DNA from 3 places in the Pseudoalteromonas tunicata genome. Region 1 is predicted to be linked to each of the others. Evidence: predicted binding sites of a transcription regulator. Region 1 holds the regulator's gene; each other region holds the start of a gene.
The links. Region 1 encodes FliA, which starts transcription of late flagellar genes. Its sites were predicted from a motif close to CTAAAGNTNNNNNNNNNNNNGCCGATA; they were not measured.

Region 1 (4,640 bases):
AACCGTCAAGCAACTAAACCTCAATCTTCCACGTTATCAAGCATGTTAGAAAAACAACAAAAAGTATCAACATCGCATTGGTATAAAGGCCCAGAGGAAGACGAGTTAGTATCTGAACCAAAAAAAGCAGCAGAAAAAAGCAGTGAATTAAGAACGAAAACTGATCCTAGAAATGATGCTCAAATCAAAGCAATGCGAGATGAAATGTTCGCTATTCGTCAATTACTCGAGCATCAAGTATCAGGCTTAATGTCACAGGATTTAGCGCGTAAAGATCCAACGAAGGCCTATATGGTCGACCGTTTAAAAGGTATGGGCATTAGCAGCGAAGTAGCAGAGCAAATGGCTTGCTTTATCCCTGATGATGTTTCTGAGAAAAAAGCATGGCAAGCTTTGCTTGAAATGGTACAAAGCCAACTTTATACCAGTAACAACGAAATTTTGCGTAACGGCGGTGTATTTGCGTTAGTTGGACCAACAGGTGTCGGTAAAACAACCACAGTTGCAAAACTTGCGGCTCTTGGTGCTCAAAAATTTGGCGCTGACAAAATAGCATTAATAACAACAGATACTTACCGTATTGGGGCTTATGAGCAGCTTGCAACTTATGGCCGTATTATTGGTTGTCCAGTTAAGCAAGTAAAAGACGCAAACGAATTAGCAGAAATGCTTTATCATTTAAGAAATAAGCGTCTAGTATTAATTGACACAGCAGGTATGAGTCAACGAGACTTACGTTTAACTGAGCAGTTGAATACCTTAATGAAAAATGCCAGAGTGGATATTCGCAGCTATTTAGTACTCAGTGCCACAGCACAGCATGAAGTGTTACAAGAAACAGTAAAACACTTCAAAAAGGTACATCTAAGTGGTTGTATATTCACAAAACTTGATGAATGTCTAAGTTTAGGAGAGATTATTAGTATAGCGATTCAAAATCGCCTCCCAATAGGGTATCTTACTAATGGTCAACGAGTTCCTGAGGATATTCGTGTGGCAAATGCAGAAAAATTAGTAAAAAAGGCTGAACAACTGTTCGCAAAACGTGCAAACACGCAATTTAAAAGACATCCAAACTTGGAGTCTCATGCAGTAGGGATGTATGATTAATACAGTTTTAGATCAAGCAAGTGGCCTGCGGAGAATGAATCAAACAAATCAAGCTGTGAAAGTAATCGCAGTGACAGGCGGAAAAGGCGGCGTAGGTAAAACTAACGTCTCGCTCAATATGGCAATCGCTATGGGACAGCAAGGCCAAAGAGTACTTGTCCTTGATGCTGACTTAGGGCTTGCTAATTGTGACGTTATGCTCGGACTTCGAGTGGAGCGTAACTTGTCTCACGTATTATCTGGTGAATGTGAGCTTGAAGATATTTTAGTTGAAGGACCTCATGGTATTCGGATTGTACCAGCCTCGTCAGGTTCACAGAATATGGTGGAGTTATCTCCTGCTGAGCATGCTGGCCTTATTCGTGCTTTTGGTGAACTCAATGCTGATTACGATGTATTAATTGTTGATACTGCAGCGGGTATTTCGGATATGGTATTGAGTTTTTCCCGAGCAGCGCAAGATGTACTTGTGGTTGTTTGTGACGAGCCAACCTCTATTACCGATGCCTACGCATTAATAAAGATTTTAAGTCGTGAGCATGGTGTCTATAAATTCAAAATTGTAGCCAATATGGTGCGCAGTTTACGCGAAGGGCAGGAGCTTTTTGCAAAACTATCAAAAGTAACCGATCGCTTTTTAGATGTGGCTTTGGAATTAGTGGCAACTGTGCCATTTGATGAAAATATGCGTAAATCCATTCGTAAGCAAAAAACGATAGTTGATTTATTTCCAAAATCACCGGCAGCCATCGCATTTAAAACACTTGCAGCCAAAGCTGCAAAATGGCCTATTCCAAATCAACCTTCAGGGCATTTGGAGTTTTTCATCGAAAAATTAGTAAATCGCTGAGGCCTAGTGAGTGAGTAAAGTTTCCGGCTACAGTAATGCTGAACAGATGACCAACCTGATTGAAAGACATGTTTCTCTGGTCAAAAGAATAGCTTATCACCTGCTTGCTCGTTTACCTGCGAGTGTTCAGCTTGATGATCTAACTCAATCAGGCATGATAGGTTTGATTGAAGCAGCAAAAAACTTTGATGGTACAAAAGGTGCCAGCTTTGAAACGTATGCTGGGATCCGTATCCGTGGGGCGATGCTTGATGAGATTCGTAAAGGCGATTGGGTACCTCGTTCTGTTCATAAAAACGCCAGAATGGTTGCTCAAGCTACAGCAGAATTAGAAGCGGAGCTAGGTCGAGAAGTAAAAGACGTAGAAGTTGCTGAAAAACTTGATATTACGCTTAATGAATACCATGATATTCTTAATGATGTAAACAGTGGTAGGATTATTGGGATTGAAGATTTAGGTGTGGATGAAGATGTGTTGCATAGCGACGATCAAGTACACGCTTTTGATTCACCTTTTAATCATACACAAACAGAAAAATTCAATCTTTCGTTGGTTGAAGCAATAAAAAGTCTACCTGAGAGAGACGCACTCGTTTTATCACTTTATTACAATGATGAAATGAATTTAAAAGAAATTGGACTTATCCTTGAGGTTAGTGAATCAAGAGTAAGTCAGATACATGGTCAGGCAATGGTTAAGCTCAAAGCTAAAATCAGTGGCTGGATTTAATTAAGTATTTTGTGAATTTGGTTTTAAACCTCACTGGAGGATGTTTTGGATAAAAACATGAAAATTCTTGTGGTAGATGATTTTTCAACTATGAGAAGAATCATTAAGAATCTGCTAAGAGACCTAGGCTTTACTAATGTTCAAGAGGCAGATGACGGGAGCACCGCATTACCAATGCTGCAAAATCAAGAGTTTGATTTTGTGGTAACTGATTGGAACATGCCAGGTATGCAAGGTATTGATTTATTAAGAGCAATTCGTGCTGATGATAAATTAAAGCATTTACCGGTTTTAATGGTTACTGCAGAAGCGAAAAAAGAACAAATTATTGCAGCAGCGCAAGCGGGTGTAAACGGCTACATTGTTAAACCATTTACCGCAGCTACGTTGAAAACAAAACTGGATAAAGTGTTTGAGCGTTTAGGTTAAACAGGAAGGAGAGCTTCATGTCAGCCAACGCTGCGCTTCACATTAACCTTGATCAAGCAAGGCACCTTGTTGCATTGCTCGAACAAGGAGAACAAGAACAAGCTAATGATTTCTTAATGGAATTGACAGCAGAGGGGCAATCAGAGCTCTTTGCTGAAGTTGGTAAGTTAACTCGGCAATTGCATGATTCTTTAAAAAATTTCCAATTTGACGATAAAATTTCCGAATTAACCAAAGAATCAATTCCAGATGCTAAGCAGCGATTAAATTATGTCATGGAAATGACTGAGCAAGCTGCTAACAAGACTATGGATGCGATTGAAGCCAGTTTACCACTTGCTGACAAATTAAGTGATGATATCACAAAGCTTAAGCCCTCTTGGGATCGTTTGATGTCACGCGACCTACAATTAGGCGAGTTTAAATTACTGTGTAAAGAATTGGATGATTTTATCCAAAGCACTCAATCTAATACCGATCAATTGCATGGTTTAATGACGCAAGTGCTTATGGCCCAAGATTACCAAGACTTAACAGGGCAGGTTATTCGCCGAGTGATTGAGCTCGTTAGAGAGGTTGAAGATAGTTTAATCTCTATGTTGACAGTGTTTGGTTCACCAGTTGAAGGTCAAAAAGCTGTAGAAGAGAAAAAAATAGAGGCAACTAAAGTTCATAACAAAGAACTCGATCAAGTTGCGGAAGGGCCAATTATTGATGCTGCTGAGCGAGATGATGTGGTTTCGGGTCAAGATGAAGTTGATGACTTATTGTCAAGCTTAGGCTTCTAAATGGGAGAACAGCTGCATGAGCTTTGAAGTTGATGAAGATATTCTGCAGGATTTTTTAGTTGAGGCTGGAGAGATTTTAGAGCTCCTGTCTGAACAATTGGTTGAATTAGAAAATAATCCCGAAAATACTGATTTATTGAATGCTATTTTCCGAGGCTTTCATACTGTAAAAGGCGGTGCAGGCTTTCTCTCAATGACGGAGCTTGTTGATGCTTGTCATGGGGCTGAAAATATATTTGATGTATTGCGTCAAGGTAAAAGAAGCGTTACGCCCGAACTTATGGATGTAATTCTTCAAGCGCTTGATACGATAAATGAAATGTTTGCAAAAATTCAGAATCGTGAACAACCTGATCCAGCATCACCAGAGTTACTCGAAACCTTACATAAATTAAGTAAACCAGCATCAGATAATGACTTTGTTGTTGCTCCAAGTGCTCCTGTTATAGAGGAGCCTGTTGCAAGCGAGCCTGCCCAGGATGAGTTTGATGACATCTTTTTTGGTGCGGATCCAGTTGATGAGCCTGAAGTAGCCAGTGATTCATCTGGTGGTATTGATGATATTACTGAAGATGAATTTGAAAGTTTGCTTGATGAACTTCATGGTTCAGGTAAAGGACCTGCTGTTGTTGAGAAGCAAAGTGCTTCTAATAACGATGATATTACCGATGATGAGTTTGAAAGTTTATTAGATGAATTACATGGCTCTGGCTCATTTGGTGCTGTTTCAGCT
Region 2 (4,640 bases), 1.9 Mb from region 1:
ACTACAACGAGTTGACCTATAATGCTTTGCCAGAGGTAAAGCCTGTCTTTAATTGCAAAATAAGCAATACATCCCATCCATATAAGATCATTTATAGACCAGAAGATATATCTGTAAATAAAATCTATATCATATTCATACACAAGCGACTGAGTAAGAGAACCGTATAAAAAGAAAACAGCTGTTATTAAAGAGAAAAATGCTCCTTTTGAATCTCGAATAAAATATAAAAGAATAAAAGCCAAACATACTGAAATTGTTTGGCCATTATACAAATAATTAAGCAAACTGTTTATATCAAACATAAATGCTATTATTTTGAGTCTTTTTTCTTTGGTGGTGGCTCATCAGCACCACCGCCATTTGCTGGCATATAAGTATATTTATCTATTTTTTTCATTTCATTTATCCTTAAATAAAACTAAGACATTTACTTAGCGCCGTTAGTAAAACTTTTTTAGTTTGAAAAATCAATAAATAACTTACTTTTGTACATCTATTGGGTCTGACTCTTTCGCCTTACCTTGCATAATGGATATCTCAACCCGCCGATTACGCTTACGTGATTCGCTATCTTCATTTGGAACCAAAGGACGAGTATCTGCATGGCCAATTACTACCATGCGATTTTTATCAAATCCACTTACTTTTTGCATTTCACTGGCTACTGCTACCGAACGCTTTGCAGATAAGTCCCAATTATTAAAATACAATTCATTACTCACTTGATAATCATCGGTATGACCCGAGACAGTTATTTCACCAGGAACATCTTTAAGCAAATCGGCAATTTTTTGAATTATCGGCTTAAATTGTGGTTGTAAAAACGCACTTCCTGATGGAAAAGAGCCGTTCTCACGAATACGAATAATAATTTGCTGACCCAAGGACTCCAGCTCAATTGCCCCATCCTGAATTTGCTCTTCAAGTTGTTGGGCTATTTTTTTAACCAGTTCATTGACTTGCTCTTGATCGGCTGTTTTTTCAGAAGCCGCGGCCTCTGATTTTGCCGTACTTTGTGATTCCCCCCCACGCTTATTGCCACGTTGCTCTTGACGCCCACCGGCAGATTCTTCATCGCCGGCCTGAAACTCAAGCATTTGCTGAGTCATTTCAGAGGTTTGTTGCTGAATCGTTTCGATAGGTGAAGGGTCTGGTTTACCAGGCCTGAACTCCATTGCAATTACACTGGTCCCCTTGGGAATGTCTTTTACTTCTAATTTATTTTGCACACCAAACGCAAACTTCATTGAGCCTGCAATTTGTTTAAATTTCAGCACATCCATTTCAGACATGGCCAAAAGCAGTACAAAGAAACACATTAACAAAGACATTAGGTCAGCAAAGGTTCCCATCCAAGCAGGAAGCCCTGGAGGTGGACATTTACACTTAGCTTCCGACATACCTGCTACCCCTCAGTATCAACATTACGTTTTGATTCTGGTAGATAATTTTTCAATATACCTTCAATTACTTTAGGGTTTTGACCGTCTTGAATACCCAATACCGCATCTAATATTAAATTTTGATTTAATTCTTCTTCTTCTTTACGCAACTGTAATTTTGCAACGATTGGAATAGCCACTACATTCGCTAAAAAAGCACCATACAGTGTAGTTAACAAGGCTACCGCCATTGCAGGGCCGATAGCTTTTGGGTCATCCATGTTTGATAGCATGGCTACTAAGCCAATCAGGGTACCAATCATTCCCATTGCAGGCGCAACATCCCCTAACGCTTTAAACAAGGTAGAACCAGCATCATGACGGGTTGAGGTAAGAGTTATATCTTTTTGTAAAGTCTCTCGAACCACATCGGCATCGTGGCCATCAACCAACATATTGATACCCTTTTGCATAAACGAATTCGGAATTTCGGCTTCCTCTAAAGCCAAAAAACCACCTTTACGGGCAGAGTCGGCAAGTTCAACTGCTTTTTCGATTAACTCATCAGGGCTTTCGATTTTAAACATAAACGCTTTAGCGGCGACTTTTCCTATACCAAAAAACTGACCCATGGTGAAGTTAGATAAAACAACAAATAACGACCCACAAAACACAATCAATACTGAAGGGATATCAACGAACATCCCAAGGTCGCCACCTAAAATCATGGCCATAACAATGAAGCCTATTGCACCTAACATGCCTATTAACGTTGCTAAATCCACTGGCCCTCCAAGGGAAATCTATAAAAACTATTTAGTTAGCACAAAATTGTACTTATCATAAGGTCGTTTTACTATCGGCAAATCATAAAATAACTTAAATCTAACTATAGCGTTAATTTTATTTAGAAAGCATATTTTAAGCACCCGTTAAAACATAATTAGTGCTATTTTTATTAAGGGACTGAGATAAATTGAATTACATCGCGATTCCCCCTAGAATCCCCACTAACCTAACTCAATCCCATGAAATAACGACCTTATGGCAACTAAAAAACCAGAAAATTTAAGTTTTGAAGATGCAATGCATGAACTGAGCAGCATAGTAGCAGACATGGAAACAGGTAATCTCACACTTGAACAGTCGCTTAAACAATTCGAACGTGGTATCCAATTAGCACAAGTTTCATCAGCTAAATTGCAGCAAGCAGAACAAAAAGTCAGCATTTTGATGGGAAATGATCCACAGGCTGAATTAACTCATTTTGAACCGGCAGCCGAATAAGTGACCATAAAGAAACTCATTGTAGAAAATCAGTTACGAGTAGAGGGCGTGCTTGATACTTTATTAACGCAGCCGATGATTACTGACCAAACTTTATTAGCAGCATCGCGTTACAGTCTATTAAATGGTGGTAAGCGCATGCGCCCTTGCATGGTCTATGTAACAGGGGAAATATTCGGTGCCAATCCCGATGATTTAGATTTAGTCGCAGCAGCAATTGAGTGTATTCATAGCTATTCATTAGTACATGATGACTTACCTGCTATGGATGATGATGACTTACGCAGAGGTATGCCAACATGCCATATTGCATATGATGAAGCTACGGCGATATTAGCTGGCGACGCACTGCAAACCTTTGCTTTTGAGATATTATCTTCGAGCAAATTTAAAACAATCAACGCCCAGCAACAAGTTGCATTAATCGCAAATTTAGCAAGTGCATCAGGGCTTCGAGGTATGTGCGGCGGTCAAGCTTTAGATATTGCAGCAACTAATTGTGCTATAAACTTAACTCAATTAGAGCAAATTCATCAGTTAAAAACGGGAGCATTATTAACAAGTGCTATTTTAATGGGCGCTATTTGCGCGCCTAAAACGACACCTGAAATATTGCAAAACCTTAAAATATTTGGCGAAAATATTGGCTTAGCTTTTCAAGTGCAAGATGACATTCTTGATATTGAAGGCGACACCGCTGTTTTAGGCAAACCACAGGGATCAGATTTACAAGCCAATAAATCAACTTATCCATCCCTATTAGGACTTGAGCAAGCTAAATTAAAATCTCAGCAATTGTACGAAAATGCACTTAACGCATTAGCACAAATACCTGCAGATACCACACAGCTAGCACAATTGGCTGCGTATATCGTTTCTAGAGATCACTAATTATTGAATCGAATAGCCTAATTATGCCGTTTGGAACAACAAAATAAAAAGAACAAGCGCATTTTTAATGTATAATCGAGCCAGTAAAGTAAGGATAATCAATAAATATCATGACCGTTGATAATAGCAAGTATCCCTTATTGGGTTTAATCGATGAGCCAGCACAATTACGCGAGCTTCCACAAGAACGATTAGCAACTTTAAGTACTGAATTAAGAGAGTATTTACTTACTTCAGTATCACAAAGTAGCGGTCATCTTGCGTCTGGCCTTGGTACGGTGGAGCTCACCGTGGCGTTGCATTATGTCTACAATACGCCAGAAGATCGTCTAATTTGGGACGTGGGCCACCAAGCTTACCCGCATAAAATCTTAACCGGTCGTCGCGACCAAATGCATACCATACGTCAAAAAAATGGTTTACACCCATTTCCATACCGTGAAGAAAGCCAATACGATACCTTTAGTGTAGGCCATTCTAGTACCTCTATTTCAGCTGCATTAGGTATGGCGATTGCAGCAAAAAAAGAAGCCAAAAATCGAAAAGTCGTTGCGGTCATTGGCGATGGTGCTGTTACTGCGGGTATGGCGTTTGAAGCCATGAACCATGCCGGCGATCTCGATGCTGATATGCTAGTGATTTTAAATGACAATGAGATGTCAATTTCAGAAAATGTGGGCGCCTTAAACAATCACTTAGCACGAATTCTATCAGGTAGCTTTTATACCAACATTCGTGAAGGTGGCAAAAAGCTGCTATCTGGGATGCCCCCTGTAAAAGAGCTTGCCAGTAAAATGGAAGAGCACTTAAAAGGTATGGTAGTACCTGGAACTTTTTTTGAAGAGCTTGGATTTAATTATATCGGCCCAATCGATGGCCACGATGTAAACATGCTATGCGATACATTGCGTAATATGCGAAACCTAAAAGGCCCACAATTACTTCATGTCCGCACCCAAAAAGGTAAAGGCTATCAGCCTGCAGAGGCCGACCCTATCGGTTATCATGGTGTGCCAAAATTTGATCCTAGTGAATCGAGTTTACCTAAATCTAAACCTGCTGCCCCCACCTTTTCCA
Region 3 (4,640 bases), 2.0 Mb from region 1:
CGTGAACGCGAAGCCATTAAAGCGGCCGTTTTCCATGAAGGCATGAGCATTATTGAACGTGACCGCGCAGCAGCATTTTTTGCCAGCGAAGATAATGCAGCTCAAGTTTTACTGTGTTCTGAAATTGGCTCTGAAGGACGTAACTTCCAATTTGCCCATACCTTAGTATTGTTTGATTTACCACTTAATCCCGATTTATTAGAGCAACGTATCGGCCGCTTAGACCGTATTGGTCAAACCGAAGATGTGCAAATTCATGTGCCATATTTTGCTAATACCGCACAAGAAGTCTTGTATCGCTGGTATCACGAAGGGATCAATGGTTTTGAGCATACCTCAAGCACAGGCCAATTACTGTATCAGCAATTCTCAGAAGAATTACTTGAACTTATTGCGACTCACAATTGTGATGAAGACGAACTCGACCCATTACTTGAGCAAGTTGAAAAGCAAAACAAAGTGCTGAAAAACAAAATGGAACAAGGGCGCGACCGTTTGTTAGAGCTACATTCAAGTGGTCAAGGCCGTGCTGAACAATTAGTTGAAGCCATTGCAGCTCGTGATAACGAAACACATTTGGCGATGTTTATGATCAAGATTTTTGACGTATTTGGTGTCAATCAAGATGATAAAGGCGAAAACAGCATTGTACTGCACCCCAGTGAGCACATGTTAGTGCCGTCATTCCCATGCTTAAAAGACGATGGCATTACGGTTACCTTTGACCGTGAAACTGCACTTGCGCAAGAAGACATTCACTTTATTTCATGGGATCACCCTATGGTACAAGGTGCGATGGAGTTGATTGCCGATGATAACTTTGGCTCAAGCTCAGTGGCATTACTGAAAAACAAAAAGCTGCCTGCAGGCACCTTTTTTGTTGAGCTGATTTATATTGCCGAAGCAACAGCACCTAATTCGCTGCAAATTGGTCGTTTTTTACCACCAACACCGATTCGTATTTTGCTCGATAAATCAGGTAATAATCTTGCAGCGAATGTCGGCTTTGAAGGATTTAACCAACAACTTTCAGCTGTTGGTCGCCAAACGGGTAGTAAACTTGTCAATGCACTACAACCGCAAATTCATAGCTTAATTACCACAGCACAAGGTTTGGCAGAGCAACAAATGCAAGCTCTCAAAACAAGCGCACAAGCGAATATGGAAGTCGCGCTTGCTGATGAAGTTGCTCGTTTGACCGCTCTCAAACAATGTAATCCAAATATCCGCGAGGAAGAAATTAGGTTTTTTGTGAAGCAGCAAAATGATTTAGCCCAACACATCGATAAAACCCAGCTCAAATTAGACGCTATCCGTTTAATTGTTGTGTCTCACTAAGCATTTCACTAAAATGGCCGACTTCTAACTGAGAGGTCGGCCTTGTTACTAAACTACTCCCCCCCAATGTCTCCATATCTTGAAATTATTTATCAAGATGAAGACCTTTTAATCTTAAATAAACCAAGTGGTTTGCTCACTGTGCCGGGCAAAGATCCATTACATGCCGACTGCCTTGAAAAACGAGCCCAGCGAGTATTTCCAACCGCAAAAATCGTGCATCGCCTCGATATGGCCACATCTGGGCTTATTTGTTTAGCACTTAACAAAGCTGCCCACAGCCATGTCAGCCGCCAATTTCAAGACCGAAAAACACAAAAGCGTTATATTGCTCGTGTATTTGGCAAACTAACGCCCGAAACAGGTTCTGTTGATTTACCCCTTATTTGTGATTGGCCTAACCGTCCAAAACAAATGGTTAACTTTGAATATGGCAAACCGTCACTTACTCATTGGCAAGTGCTCAATTACGAAGAACATGCCACACGAGTTGCGTTAACGCCTATTACAGGGCGCTCACATCAACTTCGGGTCCACATGTTATCGCAAGGCCATGTTATTTTAGGAGACAAGCTCTATGCTCACCCTGAAGCATTTCAAATGGCCAGCCGCTTACAATTACATGCCGAGTGGCTTGCAATTACGCACCCAGTAACAGCTCAAGCATTAGAGTTTACTGCACCGTGCCCTTTTTAACGCAGCTAAACTCTTGAACCTGCTAGCGCAGCTAAACGTAGATAAAAAACTCAACTTTTTGTTTTTTAGGCCGATAGTGAATCATTGTTCCATCAAGGTGGATTGAGCGTGCGATACCTATTGTTGTTAATTTGGAGTCTTAATCTTTTTGCTGCACAGGCGTTAGAGATAAAAGCACCTGACTCACTTGAAAGTATTTTCCAACAAGACCAATTTCATTATTACCGTGGTGATGAAATTAAAATGGTGCTTGCCGGTGAAACTGAATTTGCTACTTTATTTCGCGACCGTACTTCTGCTATGGCCAAAGGCATCGTCATTTTAATGCCTGACTGGCAATTACCTGCAAATAATTATTATGGCCTAGACTCGCTGCGCAAAACCTTAAATCAATATGGTTGGGTAAGTTACGCCATGAACATTCCTGATCCTATCGCTTTTTATCAACAAGAAATAAAGGCTGATAACACCCTTTTTCATGCTCCTGACGCTGAGCGACTTGATTCCGATGCGCTCAACGCATATCAGTTACAACTTATGAGCCGTTTTAAAGCTGTGTATCAAACAGCCCTCGGCCATCCGGGGTTTATTATCGTAATTGCTCAAGGCGCAACCTCAACATTATTAGTCGATTATTTTGCAAAAACCCCCGAAGAAGAAGTGGATGCGCTGATCTTTTTGAGTAGCTATTTACCTGATCGCGCTAAAAATGAATTACTTAATCAAAATTTCGCCAAGGTAAAACCGCCCGTGCTTGATATTTTCAGCACCGCAGATAGCAGCTTAGTAAAAGAGACACTGTCTCAACGAAAAATCATAGCAACGCGTGAACATAAATTAAATTATCGCCAACGCGAGTTATTTAACAGTCAAACAAGCCCGCAACAACAGGCTCGTTTAACAAAAGAAATTTATGGCTTTTTAACTAAATCAGGCTTGTAGTTTCACAAAAACTAAGCAGGATTTTTTTTCAAATACTCATAAGCAGCTTGAATATCTTGGCTTTTTCGTTTCGCTACTTCCATTAAATGTTGCGGTAACCCTTGTGATACTAATTTATCAGGGTGATGTTGTCCCATCAATTTACGATATGCTTTTTTGATTTCAGCTGCATTCGCATCTTGGCTCACACCAAGCACCGCAAGCGCTTGCTCGCGATCCATTGCTGATTGAGCATTGCTCGTTTGACGCTGCTGATTATTATACTTGCCATGAAATTGCTGACGCTGTTGATTAAACTTAAATTCAGCCTGATAACGTTTTAAAATAAATGCAAAATGACTACTTGAAAACCCTAAGGTTTTAGCTGCTTGCTGCAATAACGCTTTTTCGTTATCAGATAATACGCCATCACAAAAAGCCATTTGAATTTGAATTTCTAGAAATAACTGCAACAAATCAAACCGACCACGAAAGCGCTGCTTAAATTCATCAAGTGTTTCTTTATAGGCAAAATCATTACTTTTACCAGCTCGAAATGCATCTTGCGCTTCTTGACGACTTTCGCCTTGCAGTTGCATTTCATCCATAAAAACACCTGCGGCTTTGATATGAATTTCACTCACTCGACCATTCGATTTAGCTATGTGGCCCATTACCGAAAAACAGGTATAAAAAAATAACGCTTGGCGTTCACTCACTTCTTCGCCTTTAAACAGCGATTGAAAGCCCCCCACTTTATCAAAATTTTGTTTTATCGAACGGTCAAACATATGGCCGAGATAAAAACCTAAAATAGCCCCAAGCCAACGGCCAAACAAAAAGCCAAAAATAGTGCCAAGTACCTTACCCCACATTACGTTGTCCTTGTATTATATTAAGTTCGGCTAGCCGTTCTGGTGTGCCCACATCAACCCACACTCCTAAATACCGTTCGCCATGTACTTTGTGCTCGGCCATTTTAGCCCTAAGTAATGGCGCTAAAGGGCGAAAATCTACAGGTAAGCCGGCAAAAAAAGTAGGATGGTACAACGCAATTCCAGCAAAGGTGAAACGAGGCTCACTATTGGCAACCAAATGACCTTGCGCAAAGGCAAAATCACCTTGTGGATGATGCGATGGGTTTTCGACTAAAACTAAATGTGCGTGGCCGTCATCGAGCTGTAACTGAGTTAAACTACTGACATCATAATCGGTGAATATATCGCCATTAATCACCAAAAAAGGGGCATCACCAAGTAAAGGTAAGGCTTGAATAATACCCCCAGCGGTTTCAAGACCCTCAGCCACCTCTTGTGAATAATGAATTGTTAAACCCCACTGACTGCCATCACCACAATAGTGCTGAATTTTTTCACCGCACCACGCAAGGTTTATTATTACCTCAGTAATACCTGCCGCACGTAAACGCTCTAAATGATAAACAATTAATGGTTTTTCTTGCACAGTTAACATCGGTTTTGGTTGTTCGGCAGTTAAAGGCATCATGCGTTTTCCACGCCCTGCGGCCAAAATCATTGCTTTCATAATACCTCAATTAAACTCGGCATAAGCGTTTGGCTCAGCCAGTGTTGTAATGCATCAAGTTCGGGGTAATCTTTTGCTACCGCGACCACATATTCTAAAGTGGGTAAAATCGCAGGCACATAACCTGCTTTGTGATCGCG

Region 2: the regulator FliA is predicted to act here: its motif matches at 2,243-2,269, upstream of pomA (flagellar motor protein PomA).
Region 3: the regulator FliA is predicted to act here: its motif matches at 2,084-2,110, upstream of PTUN_RS04075 (DUF3530 family protein).

Annotation. Positions count from the first base shown of each region.
Region 1 is NZ_CP011032.1:2,868,589-2,873,228, reverse strand. It holds gene flhF (flagellar biosynthesis protein FlhF) at 1-1,110, shown strand, start outside; gene PTUN_RS13070 (MinD/ParA family ATP-binding protein) at 1,103-1,960, shown strand; gene PTUN_RS13065 (RNA polymerase sigma factor FliA) at 2,007-2,690, shown strand; gene cheY (chemotaxis response regulator CheY) at 2,736-3,119, shown strand; gene PTUN_RS13055 (protein phosphatase CheZ) at 3,137-3,907, shown strand; gene PTUN_RS13050 (chemotaxis protein CheA) at 3,924-4,640, shown strand, end outside.
Region 2 is NZ_CP011032.1:943,286-947,925, reverse strand. It holds gene PTUN_RS04380 (hypothetical protein) at 1-305, opposite strand, end outside; gene PTUN_RS04375 (flagellar motor protein MotB) at 483-1,403, opposite strand; gene pomA (flagellar motor protein PomA) at 1,409-2,170, opposite strand; gene xseB (exodeoxyribonuclease VII small subunit) at 2,430-2,672, shown strand; gene ispA ((2E,6E)-farnesyl diphosphate synthase) at 2,673-3,563, shown strand; gene dxs (1-deoxy-D-xylulose-5-phosphate synthase) at 3,674-4,640, shown strand, end outside.
Region 3 is NZ_CP011032.1:872,054-876,693, reverse strand. It holds gene rapA (RNA polymerase-associated protein RapA) at 1-1,338, shown strand, start outside; gene rluA (bifunctional tRNA pseudouridine(32) synthase/23S rRNA pseudouridine(746) synthase RluA) at 1,381-2,034, shown strand; gene PTUN_RS04075 (DUF3530 family protein) at 2,143-2,976, shown strand; gene djlA (co-chaperone DjlA) at 2,988-3,830, opposite strand; gene murU (N-acetylmuramate alpha-1-phosphate uridylyltransferase MurU) at 3,820-4,500, opposite strand; gene PTUN_RS04060 (aminoglycoside phosphotransferase family protein) at 4,497-4,640, opposite strand, start outside.